Regions from separate parts of the Paraburkholderia caffeinilytica genome, predicted to be linked through region 3. Evidence: riboswitches for the same ligand, from Rfam matches in the RefSeq annotation. Region 3 holds a riboswitch; each other region holds the start of a gene.
What was found. Region 3 has a riboswitch for cobalamin ahead of cobG (precorrin-3B synthase). Riboswitches for the same ligand answer to the same signal wherever they lie in the genome.
Positions count from the first base shown of each region.

Region 1: another riboswitch for cobalamin. It lies ahead of DSC91_RS29570 (TonB-dependent receptor domain-containing protein); the one in region 3 lies ahead of cobG (precorrin-3B synthase).
Region 2: another riboswitch for cobalamin. It lies ahead of cobW (cobalamin biosynthesis protein CobW); the one in region 3 lies ahead of cobG (precorrin-3B synthase).

Region 1 covers NZ_CP031467.1:2,961,606-2,967,457, forward strand. The annotation lists gene DSC91_RS29550 (EVE domain-containing protein) at 22-480, opposite strand; RNA gene ssrS (6S RNA) at 576-757, opposite strand; gene DSC91_RS29560 (cell division protein ZapA) at 849-1,163, opposite strand; gene DSC91_RS29565 (ATPase) at 1,160-1,516, opposite strand; cobalamin riboswitch at 1,724-1,980, shown strand; gene DSC91_RS29570 (TonB-dependent receptor domain-containing protein) at 2,072-3,967, shown strand; gene DSC91_RS29575 (FecCD family ABC transporter permease) at 3,995-5,050, shown strand; gene DSC91_RS29580 (ABC transporter ATP-binding protein) at 5,047-5,852, shown strand, end outside.
Region 2 covers NZ_CP031466.1:1,694,258-1,700,109, reverse strand. The annotation lists gene DSC91_RS07550 (cobyrinic acid a,c-diamide synthase CobB) at 1-1,119, opposite strand, end outside; gene cobO (cob(I)yrinic acid a,c-diamide adenosyltransferase) at 1,123-1,725, opposite strand; gene DSC91_RS07540 (cobalamin biosynthesis protein) at 1,722-2,273, opposite strand; gene cobA (uroporphyrinogen-III C-methyltransferase) at 2,270-3,076, opposite strand; cobalamin riboswitch at 3,302-3,529, opposite strand; cobalamin riboswitch at 3,610-3,882, shown strand; gene cobW (cobalamin biosynthesis protein CobW) at 4,073-5,182, shown strand; gene cobN (cobaltochelatase subunit CobN) at 5,189-5,852, shown strand, end outside.
Region 3 covers NZ_CP031466.1:1,383,249-1,389,100, forward strand. The annotation lists gene cobJ (precorrin-3B C(17)-methyltransferase) at 1-547, opposite strand, end outside; gene DSC91_RS06215 (precorrin-2 C(20)-methyltransferase) at 535-1,266, opposite strand; gene DSC91_RS06220 (precorrin-8X methylmutase) at 1,267-1,893, opposite strand; gene cobG (precorrin-3B synthase) at 1,886-3,421, opposite strand; cobalamin riboswitch at 3,505-3,683, opposite strand; gene cbiE (precorrin-6y C5,15-methyltransferase (decarboxylating) subunit CbiE) at 3,768-5,093, shown strand; gene DSC91_RS06235 (cobalt-precorrin-5B (C(1))-methyltransferase) at 5,093-5,852, shown strand, end outside.

The DNA of each region.
Region 1 (5,852 bases), on a different replicon from region 3:
GTCACAGGTGCGCAGGCAACGTCAAACAAGACGTTTGGTGATGAAGCGCCACTCGGCTTCGGTCACCGGCGTGATCGACAGGCGGTTGCCTTTGACGAGCACGCGCATGTCCTTCAATTCCTCATGCTCGCGCAGCGCGGCAAGCGGAATCAACGGAATCTTCTTTTTGAACACCACATCGACGAGCAGCCAGCGCGGCGTTTCCTGCGACGACTTCGGGTCGTAGTAGGGGCTCTTCTTGTCGAATTGAGTGGGGTCCGGATACGCGGTGGACGATACCGCCGCGAGCCCCGCAATGCCTGGCTCGGGGCAACTCGAGTGATAGAACAGCACACCGTCGCCGACCTGCATCATGTCGCGCATGAAGTTGCGCGCCTGATAGTTGCGCACGCCAGTCCACGGCAACGTGTGTTGCGGCGCCTCTGCGAGATGGTCGATGCTTGCTTCGTCCGGTTCGGACTTCATTAGCCAGTAGCGCATGAATCGAATTGAACGTTAAAGGTTTGAGAATACAGAAGAAAAACCGGGACCAAAAGAAAAACGGCACCGAACCGAAGTCCGATGCCGTTTTGAAGAAGGTCCCCGCCTTAGCCGCTAGGCCGGCATCCTGAACCGGGGGTTCAGAATTGGTCGCAGTTAGCAGCACTTCGGGTACATCAGACAGAGTGACGCGCACACCCGTGCTACAAATTTCCACAACCGTGCACATGGCATTGGTTCAAGGAATATATGACCTTGGCGAACCAGGCAGGGAAGTCAAACCGATTGAATTCAAAACGTTTGCACGAATCTTTGCTCATGCACCTTGTTTGAATCCGCAGCCGATCTCGGGACCGGCTACAAGATACTTACTGCATGCTGTACTGCTGAATCACAGTACCCAGCTGTTCGTTCATTTGGTGCATTGTACGCCGGATTTCTTCTGCGGGAAATGCTTCTCCGTGCCGCACGCTGCTTTGCAGCTTAAGCAGTTCCGATGCCAGCGACAGCGCAGCCATGACAGCAATGCGATCCGTGCCGCGCACGTTGCTGCTATTGCGGATCTTCGACATCTCGGCGTCGACGCGTGCAACCGCTTCAAGCAGCGCGCCTTCGGTTTCCGGCGAGCAGGCGAGGCGATAGGGCACGCCGAGAATCGATACTTCGATCTGCTTGGTGGTCATGCATTTTCTCCGTGGCGGGTGACGTCGCGCTCGGCTTCGTCCTCATGCGGCGCGTCCTCGAGCAGATCGAGCTGATTGTCCGGCTCGCTGTGCGCGCGGGCCCGCGGCAGTTTTTCGAGGATCGCATTGAGGCGCACCTGGGCGTCGTCGATCTTTGCCGACAGCGCGTCGCGTTCCGCCTGCAGCGCATCGCGCTCCTCGCGCATCAACGCGAGTTCCGCGCGCGTGGCCTCTGCTTCGGCCCGCATTTGAGCGAGCTGATCTTCGAGCGCGAGCCGCGCCTCATTGTGGCGTTGGCTGATCGCGATCAGCTTGCCGATATTCTGGGAAAGTGTTTCGAGTTCGGTGAGCATCTGCTGCGTCCTCTAAAGACATCGCATTTTAGCGCGGAATGTCGCAGGTTCCGACAATTGTCTCGTTTCGAGACGTAACAACATCGCTTTGTGCACGCTTTTGTCGCCCCTATGATGAAAAACAACTCACGCATCGGACAATAACCTGCACTTAACAGAACAGTTCGCGCACGGATTAACCATTCTTGACGGACCTGAAGGCCGCTCCTAAACTGGCCGCACTCTGGTGCCCGCGCGTGCTTTTCCACAGTGCGCGCAGTTAAACGGGAAGCAGGGCGTGCCGTTCGCCTGAACGCACCAACCTGCGCTGCCCCCGCAACGGTAAGCGACCGCATGTGTCATGCAGGTCGATCCCGATCGCGTGTTTGAAGCCGAACACGCGAGTGTGCCACTGCGCGTCACGCGTGGGAAGGCGGGATCGATGTGTCGCCAGCCCGGATACCGGCCGGAGGGAGAGGCTCGTTCCCGCGCAAACGTAAAACAACGCGGGCGCCTCGTTACGCATCGGCCCGCGGGGAAGCGGGCCGTGCACGCTATCCACAGGAATGTCATCCCATGCTGTCCCCGATCGCTCGCACGGCGTTGCTCGCCTTTGCGAGCCTGCCGCTCGTCGCGCATGCGCAAGCTGCTGCGTCTTCGTCGCCGTCTTCCTCTTCCTCGGCCGATGGAGAGGCTGACGGTTCGTCACCCACGGTGTTGTCGCCTGTTGTCGTTACCGCGGAGCGCGGGCCGCAACCGCTCGCCGATGCGATCCCGCAGACCACGCTGTTCGATCAGCAGGACATCGCCGATACGACCGCAACCGATTTGCCCGGCCTCCTGCAACTCGCGCCCGGCGCGCAGATTTCGCGCACCGGTGGCCCGGGTTCCACGGCGAGCCTGTTTCTGCGCGGCGCGTCGTCGACGCAATCGCTTTTGCTGATCGATGGCGTGCGGGTCGATTCGGTGAGTCTCGGCGCGCCGCAACTCGCGCAGATTCCGCTCGACCAGATCGATCACGTCGAAGTCGTGAATGGCAACGTGTCCGCGTTATACGGGTCCGGCGCAATTGGCGGCGTGGTACAGGTATTCACGAAAGACGGCGGCGACCATCCGCCGCGTTTCAATTTTTCGGTGGGCTATGGCAGCTATCACACGCAGACGCAGCAGGCCGGCGTGAACGGCGCGCTGGATCAAGACGGCAACACCACCTTCAGCATCTCGCTCGCGCGTTCGAAAGACGACGGTTTCTCTTCGCTCAATCCGTCACAGGCACCCAACGCGAATCCGAACGCGAACGGCTATCTGAACGAAAGCATCTCGGCTTCGCTGCGTCGCAAGTTCGGCGACAAGTGGGACGCGGGCGTCACGTATTTCCAGTCGAACGGCAATAACAGCTACGACAACGCGTATGGTGTGCCGACCGATCTGAACAACCTGTACAGCAAAGTGCGTCAGTTGTCGGTGTTCGCGAACGGCAAGCTGACCGACGGGTGGACCACGCACTTCATCGTTTCCGAAGGCGACGACCGCAGCGTGTCGAATGCCAACGGCCTCTACAACGGCCGCTTCGATACGGACAATCGGCAGTACACGTGGCAGAACGATTTCGCGCTCGCCGCGCAGCAGAAACTGCAGGTCGGCTATGAGCATCTGGATCAGAGTCTCGACTCGGATACGTTTGCCGCGCCCGACCGGCATGTGGACTCAGGCTTTGCCGGCTATACGGGGCGTTTTGGGCGCAATCAGATTCAGGCCAACGTGCGGCGCGATCAGTATTCCGATTTCGGCGGAGCGAACAGTTACTATCTCGGCTACGGCTTCGACATCACCGAACATTGGAAGGCGACTGCAAGCTATTCGGATTCGTTCCGCGCGCCGAGTTTCGACGATCTGTACTATCCGACCAGCGGCAATCCGTCGATCCAGCCGGAGCGCAGCCATTCGATCGAGGCCGCGTTGCAGTACGCATCGAATGTGCTGGGCGTGATGCGTCTTACCGCGTTCCAGACGCGTTATTCGAATCTGATCGACTACGAGCAGGTCACGCCCGGCATCTATCTGGCCGAGAACGTCGGCCGTGCGAAAGTGCAGGGACTCGAAGGATCGTGGAGCGGTCATGTGGGCAAGACGGATGTGCGCGCGTCAGTGACACTGCAAAATCCCGTCGACCTCGATCGCGATACCGATCTCGTGCGGCGTGCGCGGCACTTCGCGTCGCTGGCGGTGAACCGCGGCATTGCGGGGTGGCGTGTCGGCGGCGAGTGGATCGTCAGCGGCGCCCGTGAAGACAGCAGCGGCACGCTGGGCGGTTACGGTGTGGTGAATCTGTCGGCGCGCTACGACATCACGAAAGCGTGGTACGTCGCCGCGCAGATCCAGAACCTGTTGAACAAGGACTATGAAACGGCCTACTCGTATAACTCGCCGCGGCGCGGTGCATATGTCACGGTCGGTTGGCAGCAGCAGTGACGACCGTACCTGCATGAGAACGTGCCGATGAACCGCAGCTCGAGCCCGATGCCCACGACCGCGTTGCGCGTGATGAGCGCGAAGCGCGCGGTCGCGATCTGGCTCGCGCTCGCGGCAATCGCGCTGGCCGTGCTGATGGCATCGCTTGCGCTGGGCAGCGTTTCGCTCGCGCCTGCGCGCGTGCTGGCGGCGTTGCTGCCGTCGCACGCGTCGCAAGTCGAGTCCGCCGATCTTGCCGGCGAGATCGTGCGCACGCTGCGTTTGCCGCGCGCGCTGGCGGGCTTCGCATGCGGCGCGTTGCTTGCGCTGGCCGGCGCGTTGCTGCAAGTGCTGTTGCGCAACCCGTTAGCCGAACCCTACGTATTGGGCGTGTCGGGCGGTGCGGCGACGTTCGCACTGGTCGCGATGATCGCCGGTTGCGCGTGGTGGATCGTCGACGCCAGCGCGTGCGCCGGCGCCTTCGTGTCGATTCTGCTGGTGCTCGGCCTCGCACGCCGCGAGCTGTGGCGGGGCGAGCCGCAGGACACGTCGCCGCGTTTGCTGCTGACCGGCGCGGTAATCGCGGCCGGCTGGGGCGCTGTCATCACCTTATTGCTGAACCTCGCGCCGGACAATCGGCTGCGCGGCATGCTGTTCTGGCTGACCGGCGATCTGAACGGCGGGGCGATGCCATGGACGGCGCTCGCCGCGCTCGTCGTCGTGCTGGTGGCGATCGTACCCGCTGCGCCGCGTCTGAACTTGCTGCTGCGAGGCGACGCCGCCGCGCAGGCACTTGGCGTCGCCGTGATGCCGCTGCGCCTGCGCGTGTATCTGGTGGCGTCGCTGGCAGCGGCCGCGGCGGTGACGACGGCGGGCACGATCGGCTTTGTCGGCCTCGTGGTGCCACATATGCTGCGGCTCGCGTTCGGCAACGATCAGCGCATGCTGCTGCCGGCTGCGGCGCTCGGCGGCGGTGTCGCGGTGATGGGTGCGGATCTGATCGCGCGTACCGTGATCGCACCGGCGCAATTGCCGGTCGGCGTGATCACGTCGATCGTCGGCGTGCCAGTGTTTTTGTGGATGCTGTTGCGCAGGCGCCGATGATGAACACTCACAACGCCCCGCATTCGGCGCTGAGCGCGCAACGCCTGACCTTGCGTGCGGGCAGGCGCACCTTGCTCGACGCGTTCACGCACACGTTCTATGCAGGCGAGATCTGGTGTATCGCTGGACCCAACGGCGCGGGTAAGACGACTTTGCTATCCACGCTCGCCGGCCTCGCGCAACCGTCGGCGGGTCATGTGGAACTGGACGGCGTGCGTCTCGCCGACTGGCAGCCGTTGCCGCTCGCACAGCGGCGCGCGCTGATGCCGCAAAGCGCCGCGGACGCCTTCAGCGCGAGCGTGCTCGACATCGTGATGCTGAACCGCTTTCCGCATCTGAGCGGCTGGGGTTGGGACAGTGAAGCCGATCGTGCCGCCGCGCAGGCCGCGCTGGATGTGTTGGGCCTCGCCGCATTCACCGCGCGCGACGTGCTGTCGCTTTCGGGTGGCGAACGTCAACGCGTCGCTCTCGCGGCCGTGTTGTGCCAGCAAGCGCCGCTGTTGCTGCTCGACGAACCGCTCTCGCATCTGGATTTGCACCACCAGATCGACTGTCTAGAAGCGCTGACCGCCTGGACGCACGAGCCTCGGCGTACAGTGATGTTTTCGTGTCACGACCTGAACCTCGCGCGCCGCTTCGCGACGCATGCGTTGCTGCTCGACGGCAACGGCGGCGCGTATGCTGGACCGGTGCACGACGTGCTGACGCCTACGCTGACGAGCCGTGCATTCGGCTATCCGTTGATTCTGATTCGCGACGGCGAACATGAGGCGCTGATTCCCGCGCCGCGCTCGCGTCACGA
Region 2 (5,852 bases), 310 kb from region 3:
CGTGTGGCCGGTCATTGGACCGTGCAGGCTGTCGATCTGTTGCATGCCGAGCGCGGTGAAGCGCGTCTGCATGGTGGCATGGCCGGGCAGCAGGCCGAGCATCGGGGTTGTGGCGCCGCTCGTGTCGGTCAACTGTTCAAGCAGGTAGAGCATGCCGCCGCATTCGGCGACGACCGGTTTGCCGGCGGCAGCATGCGCGCGGATCGTTGCGGCGCTGCGCAGGTTGCCAGCGAGCAAGGCCGCATGCAGTTCGGGGTAGCCGCCGGGCAGGTAAAGGGCGTCGGCGTGCTCCGGCAGCGCTTCATCGGCGAGCGGTGAGAAATAGTCCACGTGCGCGCCGAGCGTTTCCAACAGCGTGATGTTGGCCGGATAGATGAAGGAGAACGCGGCATCGCGCGCTATCGCGATCCGCTTGCCGTCGAGAAGACGCGGCGGTGCTTCTTCTTCAGGCGTGCCGAACTCGACCGGCGGCGGCAATTCGCTCAGCGCGGTGTGCGCGAGCGCATCGGCGGCGCGCTCCAGACGCGTGTCCAGGTCGTCGATTTCCGCGGCCTGATGCAAGCCGAGATGGCGGTCGGGCAATTCGATTTCGTCGTTGCCGCCGATATACCCGCACCAGCGCAGGTCCGGCGACAACGCCTCCTCGAGCATTTGCGCGTGCCTCGCCGAGCCGACGCGATTGGCGAGTACGCCGTAAAACGGCACCTGCGGCCTGAATTGCGCGAGACCGAAGGCGACCGCGCCGAAGGTCTGCGCCATCGCCTTCGCCGAAATCACCGCAAGCACCGGCACGCCGAATGCGGTTGCCAGATCGGCGCTGCTCGGCGTGCCGTCGAACAGGCCCATCACGCCTTCGATCAGGATCAGGTCCGCTTCGGCCGCCGCCTGCGCGAGCAGGTTCCGGCAGGCCGGCTCACCCACCATCCATAGATCGAGCGACAGGACCGGCGCGCCGCTGGCGCGCGCCAGGATCATCGGGTCGAGAAAGTCGGGGCCCGTCTTGAATACGCGCACGCGTCGTCCCAGCCGCCGATGGTAGCGCGCCAGACCGGCGGTAATCGTGGTCTTGCCTTGACCCGATGCGGGCGCGCTAATGAACAGGGCGGGGCACGCGGACATCGCTCAGAACTCCACGCCGCGCTGCGCTTTCACGCCTTGCTCGCGATACGGGTGCTTGACGATGCGCATTTCGGTGACGAGGTCGGCGGCTTCGATGAGCGCGTCCGGCGCGTGACGGCCGGTCACCACCACGTGCAGCATGTCGGCGCGCGCGTTCAGTACCGACAGCACTTCGTCGAGCGGCAGGTATTCGTACTTCAGCACGGTGTTCAGTTCATCGAGGATCACCATCTGATAGTCGCCGCTCTCGATCATGCGGCGTGCTTCGTTCCACCCTTTGCGCGCGGTGGCGATGTCGGCATCGCGATTCTGCGTGTTCCAGGTGTAGCCGTCGCCCATCGTGACGAAGTCGCAGTTGGCGATCGCGCCGAGGAAGTCGCGCTCCGAGGTATGCAGCGCGCCCTTGATGAATTGCACGACGCCGAGGCGCATGCCGTGGCCTAGCACCCGCACGGCCATGCCGAATGCGGCGGTGGTCTTGCCTTTGCCGGTGCCGGTATTGACGATCAGCAGACCTTTTTCGACGGTCGCGCCGGCCTGCTTTTTCTCGTGGCCTTCGCGCCGGCGCTCGGTCATGCGTTGATGCGATTCGGGATCGGTCTTCATGGGAGGTCCTGTTCTTGAGTGCCGTTGTTTGTCTGTTCTCGGGCGGAGTGGGCGGTGGTCGAGGCTATCGCCACCGTGACGCCGTTGTGGATGGTTTTGCGCACGAGTAGCCGTGCGTTAGAGGCATTGGGTGCAAGCGACGCAGGCGAGGCGATGGGTGCAATCGAGGCAGCCGATGCAACTGACGCAGCCGACGCAAATGTCGGCGTGAGGGCCGCACCGGGAGCGTTAGCCGTATCGGATCCGGTCGCTGCGGCGAGCAAGGCGCACGGTTCGCAGACGCCGTCGATGCCGAGATGCTCGCGTGCGGCCGCAGACGGATTGTCGACGGAGATCGCCGCAATCTGTTCGCGGCTGAACAGCTTCAGCGGCAGTGCATGACGTGCGCAGAATTCGACCAGGCCGGTTTCGTGAGCTTTGATGTCGACCGAGGCAATCGTGCGGATTTCATCGAATGCGTGCGAGCCGAGTGCGGCACGCACAGCTGTTTCGATTTGCTCTGCGGAGCTGTGCGAACGGCAGCCGATGCCGACGGTTAGCGTTTTCATGGCACGTCCGTGGGGTTCGCGGGGCTAGTTGCGTTTGCCGCTCGCGCAGCCTCCAGCGCTCCCGCCGAATCAGCATTGATCGCATCCCGCGCCCAGGCCAGCGACGCCACGCCGCCAATGACCACGATCGCCGGCGAGCCGAGTCCGGCGCGCGAGACCGCATCCGCGAACTCGCCGAGCCGCGCGAGCGTATGCCGTTGCTCGGGACGCGTAGCCGATTCGATCGCCGCGCACGGCGTTTCGGGGCTCATCCCGGCCGCGAGCAATGCGTCGACGATTTCGTTGAGCCGCCGCATGCCCATGTAAACCACCAGCGTCATCCGCGTGGCGGCGAGTGCGGCCCAGTCGGGCTCGCCGCTGCCGGCGCCGTGTCCGGTGACGAACACCACGCCTTGCGCGTGATCGCGATGCGTCACGGGAATGCCGATTGCCGCGGGCGCCGCAATTCCGGCGGTGATGCCGTTGATCACGTCCACGTCGATGCCGGCGGCATGCAGCGCCTGCTGTTCCTCGCCGCCACGGCCGAACACGAACGGATCACCGCCTTTCAGACGGGCGACACTGCGTCCCGCCTGCAGATGGTCGAGCATCTGCGCGACGATGCCGGCTTGCGGCGTTGACGGATGCCCGCCGCGTTTGCCGACGTACACGACCAGCGCATCGGCGCGCGCGAACTGCAGCACGTCGGGGTTCACCAGATCGTCGACCAGCACCACATCGGCTTGCGCCAGCGCGCGCGTCGCCTTGAGCGTCATCAGCTCGACGTCGCCGGGGCCGGCGCCGATCAGCCAGGCGCGGCTCATCGCGGCGTGCATGGCGAGCGCCATGTCGTGACAGGCGGAAACGGATGAGGCTTGATGAGGCCGCAGGCGGCGGACATTGAGGTCATGCGGTGTGACGGATTACGCGCGACGAACCGGGCCGCTCGCCGCGTTTCCCACAGGAACACGCCAACGGCCGCGCTACGTCGTGCTTTTTGCGCCTTCACATCCGTCCCTCGCGGATTCCGGCAGCCGGCAGCGTGACGCTCACTGCCTCCGCGTCTGGCCGGTATCCGGGCTGACGGCCTCACGCGTTTTGCCTTCCCGTCCGGATTCGTCAGACAGTGGCATCAAAAACGCATGCGCGATGCGAAAGCACCGCAGGTCGCTTACCGTTGCGGGGACAGCACAGGTTGAGCGCAGCGAGCGCGGCCTGTTTCCCGTTTAACTGCACATGCGAACGCATATGCGGGCACCAAACGCGCGCATACGATAGCACAGGGCAGGCCGCGCCGACACTGCGGAAAGGCCCTGCCGCGGCCCGCGCTTCCTTGACGGCGCGGGGGTCGCGGGCCTAAACTCGCACGCACTTTGGTGCTCGTGTGCGCGCTCGTGCGCATGCAGTTAAACGGGAAACAGGGTGCCCACCTGCAATGGACCGGGTCAACCTGTGCTGCCCCCGCAACGGTAAGCGAAAAGCGGTGCGTTTTTCAGCGCCGCGGAGCCGGCTTCGATGTCCACGCGCAAGGCCGCGTCGGCATATAACCACTGGGCGAGAAATCACTCGTCCGGGAAGGGGAAGCGGCGCTTTCGCCAGCCCGGATACCGGCCAGATTACGAAGAATGACTACCGCGGGGATGCGGTGGGGCGTTCATGACCTCATTCCTGTTTTCTGTTTTTCAGTTGCCCCGGCAGCGCCGTTGTTCGTCCCCGTGTTTGGTCAGTGTCGTGGTTTGGGGCATGTGCCTCGTTTGCCCGACCTATACACATTGACAATGCGCCGGCGTGCACGTGCAACTTCTAGGATCGACCTCACGATGCAAACTCAAATGCGCAAGATCCCCGTCACCATCGTCACGGGCTTTCTCGGCAGCGGCAAGACCACGCTGCTGCGGCACATTCTTCAGCATGCGGGCGGCAAGCGCATCGCGGTGATCGTCAATGAGTTCGGCGAACTCGGCATCGACGGGGAAATCCTCAAGGGTTGCGGCATCGGCTGCGATGAGAACGGCGTCGAAACTGAAGGGCAGCTGTATGAACTCGCGAACGGCTGCCTGTGCTGCACCGTGCAGGAAGAGTTTTTCCCGGTGATGGAAAAGCTGGTCGAGCGCCGCGAGCAGATCGACCACGTGTTGATCGAAACGTCCGGTCTCGCCTTGCCGAAGCCACTGGTGCAGGCGTTCAACTGGCCGCAGATCAAGAATAGCTTCACTGTCGACGCGGTCGTCACCGTGGTGGACGGCCCGGCTGCGGCAAGCGGCCAGTTTGCCGACAATCCGGTCGCGGTGGATGCGCAACGCAAGGCCGATCCGAATCTCGATCACGAATCGCCGTTGCACGAATTGTTCGAAGATCAATTGTCGGCGGCCGATCTGGTGATTCTGAACAAGACGGATCTGCTCGACGAAGCGCAGCAGGCTTCTGTCGAGGCCATCATCCGCGAAGAAATTCCGCCGCAAGTGAAGATCGTGCGCGCGCAGATGGGTCAGCTCGACTTGCATACGCTGCTGGGCCTCGAAGCAGCGTCGGAAGAGACGATCCATCTGCGCCACGACCATCACGGTTCGGCCGAAGACGCCGATCACCACCACGACGAATTCGATTCGGTGGTGGTGCAGGCGCATGTTTCGTCGCGCGAAGCCGCGATCGCCGCGTTGCAGGGGCTCGTCGAAACGAACACGATTTACCGCGTCAAAGGTTTCGCGGCGCTGCCGGGCGCCGCGATGCGTCTCGTGATCCAGGGCGTGGGCCGCCGTTTCGATAGTTACTTCGACCGGCGCTGGCAAGCGGGTGAAGCAGGTGAAGGGAGCGAACGCCAGCAAAGCCGCTTCGTGCTGATCGGCGAGGACCTCGATCAAGCCGTGCTGCAACAGGCATTCGACGCCGCCTTGGGCGCCGTGGCGAGCGCCCTGCCGCAACAGGCGTAACCACTTATGCATCTGTTGCGCACCACGCCGGGCGGTTTTGTCGACGACACGCAAGGCGTGATCCGTATCGATCAGCGGCCCGCCGATATCGTGGTGCTCAGCTCCGCCGACACCACGCTGTCGCTGCTCGCGAGTGTGTTTCCCCGTCTCGGCGAGGGCTTTCCGAGTGTGCGGCTCGCGAACGTCACGTATTTGCGGCAACCGGCGTCCGTCGATTTCTATGTCGAAGACGTGTTGCAGCATGCGCGTGTCGTCGTGGTCGATCATCTTGGCGGCGAGGCATATTGGCCGTACGGGATCGAACAGGTGGTCGCGCTCGCCGAGCGCAAGCAGCAGACGCTCGCGATGTTCTCCGGCGATCTGCAGGAAGACCCGAACCTGCTCGCGCGCAGCACCGCCGACGCCGATCTGTGCCATCAGCTATGGCGCTATCTGCGTGAAGGCGGGCCGCAGAATGCCGAGGCGTTCCTGCGTTTTATCGCGTACCGCTCGTTTGGCTGGGGGCGAGAGCCTGCGCTGCCGCGCGCGTTGCCTGCCGCGACGCTCTACCATCCCGAACGCGACACGCCGATCATGGCCGACTGGCAGGCGCGTTGGCGGAAGGGCGCGCCGGTCGCCGCGATTCTGTTCTACAAGGCGCATCTGCAGGCGGCCAACACGGCCGTGTTCG
Region 3 (5,852 bases):
CCGAGCGAGGCAATTGCGCATCGTCGAGCCACGGTGCTTCACCCTCGATGCGCGTGCTCTCACCCGCCAGCAGATCCGAAACAAAGCGCTTGCCTTGTGCCAAATCCGCGAGTGCATAGCCGTCAGGCGGATTGAGCACGCACGTGCCGAAGCGCAGTTCGCCACTTGTCGTGATCGCGGGCGACACGGCCAACGCAGCCGCCATCTCGCGAGCCATCACGTTGACGCCTGCAAGACCGCCGAGCAACGGCACGACCGCACTGCCGTCTTCCGCGACGGCCAGCACCGGCGGCTCGACGCCCTTGTTCGACAACAACGGCGCGAGGCAGCGAATCACGATCCCGGTCGCGCACAACGCGATGATCGGCGTGCCGCGCGCATACAGCTCACGCAGATGCGCGCCGAGGTCCGTGTACGACGCGTCAGCCTCGACACGTGCCTGCAAGGCGTGCACCTCGCAACCCGCATACAGCGTCTGAATACGCCGCGCGGTCTCCAGCGCACCCGCGCCGAGAATCACAATGGCGGGTGGCGTCAACCTTGCCATTTTTCCCCCGGCACGACGAGCAATGAAAAATACGGCGATGCCATTGGATCGACTTCATCGAGCGGCACGATGCGCTGATTGCCCATCGTCGCGCGTTCGACGTAAAGCGCACGATGCGCGAGCCCCAGTTCGCCGAGCACGCGCCGCACCTTGTCGAAATTGCGGCCGAGTTTCATGATGACCGCCGCGTCCGCGTCTGCGAGACGCCGGCGCAGTTCGTCTTCAGGCAATACGCCTGAGAGCACCGACAAACTCTGATTGCGATACACCAGCGGCGAGCCGAGTACCGCCGCACCGCCGAGCATCGAGCAGACGCCGGGTACGACTTCGGCCTCGAAACGCGCTGCGAGGCGGTCGTGCAAATACATGTACGAGCCATAGAAAAACGGATCGCCTTCGCAAATCACCGCAACATCGCGGCCCGCATCGAGATGGCCGGCGACGATCTGCGCGGCGGTGTCATAGAAGTCGGCGATGATCGCTTCATACGAAAGCGGCGGCTCGAGCGCTTCGGTGGTCACGGGATAAACGAGCGGCAGATGCTGCTGAGCATCGTGCAGATGCGCCTCGATGATGCTGAACGCGTTGCCCTTCTTGCCCTTTGCGACGAAATACGCGACTACGGGTGCCGCTTTCAGCAAACGCAGCGCTTTCAGCGTGATGAGTTCCGGGTCGCCGGGGCCGACGCCCAGTCCGAATAACCGTCCTTGCGCGCTCATTTACTCGACCTCCGTCGCCAGCGCATTCACGGCGGCGGCGGCCATCGCGCTGCCGCCGCGCCGGCCGTGAACCACGACGTAGGGCACGCCGCGGCTGTCTTCGGCAAGCAGCGCCTTCGATTCGGCCGCGCCGACGAAGCCGACCGGAAAACCGAGGATCAACGCGGGCTTCGGCGCGCCGGCATCGAGCATGTCGAGCAGATGAAAGAGGGCGGTCGGCGCGTTGCCGATCACGACGACGCTGCCGGCCAGATGCGGCCGCCACAATTCGAGCGCGGCGGCCGAGCGCGTATTGCCGAATTCACGCGCGAGCGCGGGAACGTCCTGATGCGTGAGCGTGCAGATCACGTCGTTGTTCGCGGGCAGCCGTGCGCGCGTGATGCCTTGCGCCACCATGCCGGCGTCGCACAGAATCGGCGCGCCCTGAGCAAGCGCAGCGCGGCCCGCAACCCCGGCGCCTTCGGAAAACTGAAGATCGTCGACGACGTCGACCATGCCGCAGGCGTGAATCACGCGCACCGCGAGTTTCTCGAGGTCGGCGGGGATGCGCGCGAGATCGGCCTCCGCACGTATCGTCGCGAAGGATTGGCGATAGATCTCCTGACCGTCGCGAATGTAATCAAGCATCTGAGGGGCTCCGGGCCGGATGTGCCAATGGGTCGAGCATGTCGGCGGCCTGTTCGATCGTGAGTTGGTGCGCGATGCACGAGCCGAAACCCGGCGCGCCATCGCGGCGAAAAAGGTCGTAGATGCCGGGCGCCGCGGCCAGCAGCGTGTACGGCGCGCAATGGGCGGCGGCGCACGAGCGCGGACAGCCGCTCAGATGGACATCGACGCCCTCGGGTAAGCGATTCGCCAGCAGCAGCGCGTCCGCTTTGGTGTCGGCGAGGCTTTTGGCGCAGCCTGTGGAACCGGTGCAGGCGATCAGGTGCGTAACGCGTTGTGACGGATCGCAGGCAAGACCTAGCGCGTTCATTTCAGCGAGCACGGCGGGCGCGGCATGGGCCGCGATATCGGGCAGTAGCACGCTTTGCCAGGGCGTCATGCGCAACGTGCCGTTGCCTTGCTGTTGCGAGAGCGCGGCGAGGCCGCGCAAGGTGTCGGCGTCGAGGCGTCCGAGCGGCGGTTGGCCGCCTACGTGCCGCATGCCAGCGACTCGCTGTGCGTGCGCGCCGAGTCTGAGCGCGGCATCGGCAGGCGTGCTGCGTTGCCAGTGCGCGAGCGACGTGTCGCGTGACAGCGGGAAATCGACATACGTTTGAGCGTGCTGTAACAGCGCGTCGACGGACTGCTGGGCAAGCAGGTGGCGCATGCGTGTGGCATCCGGTGCGGCCAGGTCGAGGAACGTGTGTAGCAGCGCACGGACCAGACCCGCGACTTGCACGGGGAGCACGGCGGCGAGGGCGCCTGTGTTCGCGTCGCCCACCACAGGTGGGCAACCCGCCAATCCAAACACAAATCGCACGCCGTCTTCAGCTTGTGTTGCCGCCAGCCAGACATCGTGCGGATGATCCAGTCTGGCAAGACGCTCGCCACCATCGAGCAAAAGCGCGAATTTGGGCGATAGCGCCACGAAACGAGCATCGGATTGCAGCAAGGCGAGCAGTTCGACGCAAAGGGGCCTCGTGTCGAACAGTGCAAATGGGTCGCGTCCGGCAGTCGGGCTCACCATCACATTGCGCACATCGTCCGCAGCGGATGCTGAAATCGAGCCGGCAGCGTGTTGTGCGGTTGCCGATCGCGTATTTGAAGCGTTCGCTGCGACGATCCGGGGCGTGTCAGAAGTATCCGTCGAGATCGCGAGCAGCAAGCTCTCAGCATCTGCTGCACCGGTCGCCCTGATCGTCCCAATCGGCCCGAGCCCCGCATCGACCAACGCGGCGATCAACGCCGCTTCATGCCCGCTTCGCACGCCCCGCACCTGCAAATTCGCGCGATTGGTCAACTCGATCACACCGGCCGCATGCTCCTCGCTCACGTCGGCGACTACCGCGGCTTGCGCCGCGCTCAGCTCGCCGCCGGGCAACCTGATCCGGCAAAGCCCGCCGTCGCGTGCGGCGACAATGCGCAGCAGCCCCGGACACGCCGAGGGCCGCAGCGCCAGGGCCGCGTCGGGCAAAGCAGTGGAGGGCGAAGCTTGATTCAAGACGGACACCGGGTTTAGCGTCGCGCGACGGCCCGAGCGCCGCCCTGGCGGGCATTGCTGCGGCATCGGTACACCCCGCCCGATGTAGGCTGGCACGAACAGTCTGGCCGGCAGGTCTCCTGGCTGGCAGGTCATGGTCCACCGCGGCCTTCCCGGTCGAACCAGTGGCGCGGAGCGCAGGCGGACTCGCTGCATACAGTTGCGGGGGCAGCCACAGTGACACTGTGTTCCCTCTTCGGCCCCGAAGGGCACCGGCGGCTGTATTATGCCTTTTTTCGAACAGCACAACGAGGCTGGACGCTTTGATCGGCGTGGCACAGCGCATTATTTGAAGATACAGAATGAGGATGGATGCATGCCGGCGTGGCTGACCGTGGTGGGCATGGGCGATGACGGCTTCGCCGGTTTGGGGAGGCCCGCGCGGCGTGCTTTGCTGGAGGCGTCGGTGGTCTACGGCGGCGAACGGCATCTGGCGATGCTGCCCACGCGTCTCGCCGCGCGCCGTGCGGCATGGCCGAAGCCGTTCGATCTCGCGCCTTTGCTGGCGGAGCGTACGGGGTCCGTGTGCGTGCTGGCGAGTGGGGACCCGATGCTGTTCGGCGTCGGCGCGACCTTGGCGCGGCACTTGCCGGCCGGCGAATTGCGGGTGCTGCCCGCGCCGTCGTCGTTGTCGCTGGCGGCCGCGCGGCTTGGCTGGCCGTTGCAGGACGTCGCCACGGTGTCGCTGGTCGGGCGGCCGTTACCGACACTGAATGCCTATTTGCACGACGGCGCGCGCGTCTTCGTGCTGAGCGCGGACGGGCGCACGCCCGCTGCGCTGGCCGAACTGCTGAACGCGCGCGGTTTCGGCGCGACGCGGATGACCGTGCTGGAACATTTGGGCGGAAATCTCGAGCGGCACATCGATGGCCGTGCGGACCAGTGGCCCGCGGGCGAAGTGGCCGCGCTGAATCTGATCGCGCTTGAATGCCGTGCAACGGAAGGCGCCCCGCGTTTGCCGTTGACCGCCGGCTTGCCCGACGACGCCTTTCGCCACGACGGTCAGCTGACCAAACGCGACGTCCGCGCGATCACGCTGGCGCGCCTCGCGCCGACGCCCGGCGAATTGCTATGGGATGTGGGTGCGGGCAGTGGCTCGATCGGCATCGAATGGATGCGCGCGCACCCGACATGCCGCGCGATTGCGATCGAAGGGCACGCGGAGCGGCAGCGGTTCATCGAGCACAATCGCGATGCGTTGGGTGTGCCGGGTTTGCAACTGGTGGCCGGGCGCGCGCCCGATGCGCTGGAGGGATTGGCTGTGCCGGACGCCGTGTTCATCGGCGGCGGGGTGACGGTGCCGGGCGTGCTCGACGCCTGCTGGGCGCGTTTGCGCGACGGCGGACGTCTGGTCGCCAACGCCGTGACCTTGCAAGGCGAAGCCGCGCTGGCCGCGTGGCGTGAGCAGCACGGCGGCACGTTGACGCGCATCGCGCTGGCCGACGCGCAACCGCTTGGCGGCTTCGATACGTGGCGGCAGGCGTTGCCGATCACGCTGCTGGAAGTCACGAAGCTGGCCAGCAGCACGAGCGGCACGTACGGTACGAATGACACAAGCGGCACAAGCGGCACAAGCGGCACCTCATGCAATAACGCCACATCCACGTCCACCAGTTCAGCCGACTCCCCACCCCACCCGTAATGCGCGAAGAAACCCCCGAACAGCCCGCGCCGCTGCGCAGCGGCTACACGACCGGCAGTTGCGCCACCGCGACGTCGCTCGCGGCCGCGCGCCTGTTGCTCGCGGGTATCGTCAGCGAGGTCGCGGAGATCGTGTTGCCGAAGGGCCAGCATGTGCCGATGCCCCTGGTGTTCTGCCGGCTGACCGCCGACGGCGCGGAAGCGGGCACGGTAAAGGACGCCGGCGACGACCCCGACGTGACGCACGGCGCAATCGTATTCGCCCGCGTGCGCCTGTGTGCGGAACCGGGGGTGATATTCCGCGCGGGGCCGGGCGTCGGCACGGTGACGCGCGCCGGCCTCACGCTGCCGGTCGGCGAACCGGCCATCAATCCGGTGCCGCGCAAGATGATGACCGAGCATCTGACCGAGCTGGCGGCGGAGCATGGATACAGCGGCGGCTTCGAAGTGACGATCGGCGTCGAAGGCGGCGAAGCGCTCGCACTGAAAACGATGAACCCGCGCCTGGGCATTCTCGGCGGCCTGTCGATTCTCGGCACTACCGGCATCGTGCGGCCGTTCTCGTGCTCGGCCTATATCGCGTCGATTCATCAGGGCATCGACGTCGCGCGTGCCAACGGTTACCTGCATCTCGCCGCCTGCACCGGCAACGCAAGCGAAGACGCGATGCGCGCGCACTACGGTCTGCCGGATATCGCGCTGATCGAAATGGGCGACTTTGTCGGCGCGGTGCTCAAGCATATGAAGCGCGCGCCGGTCG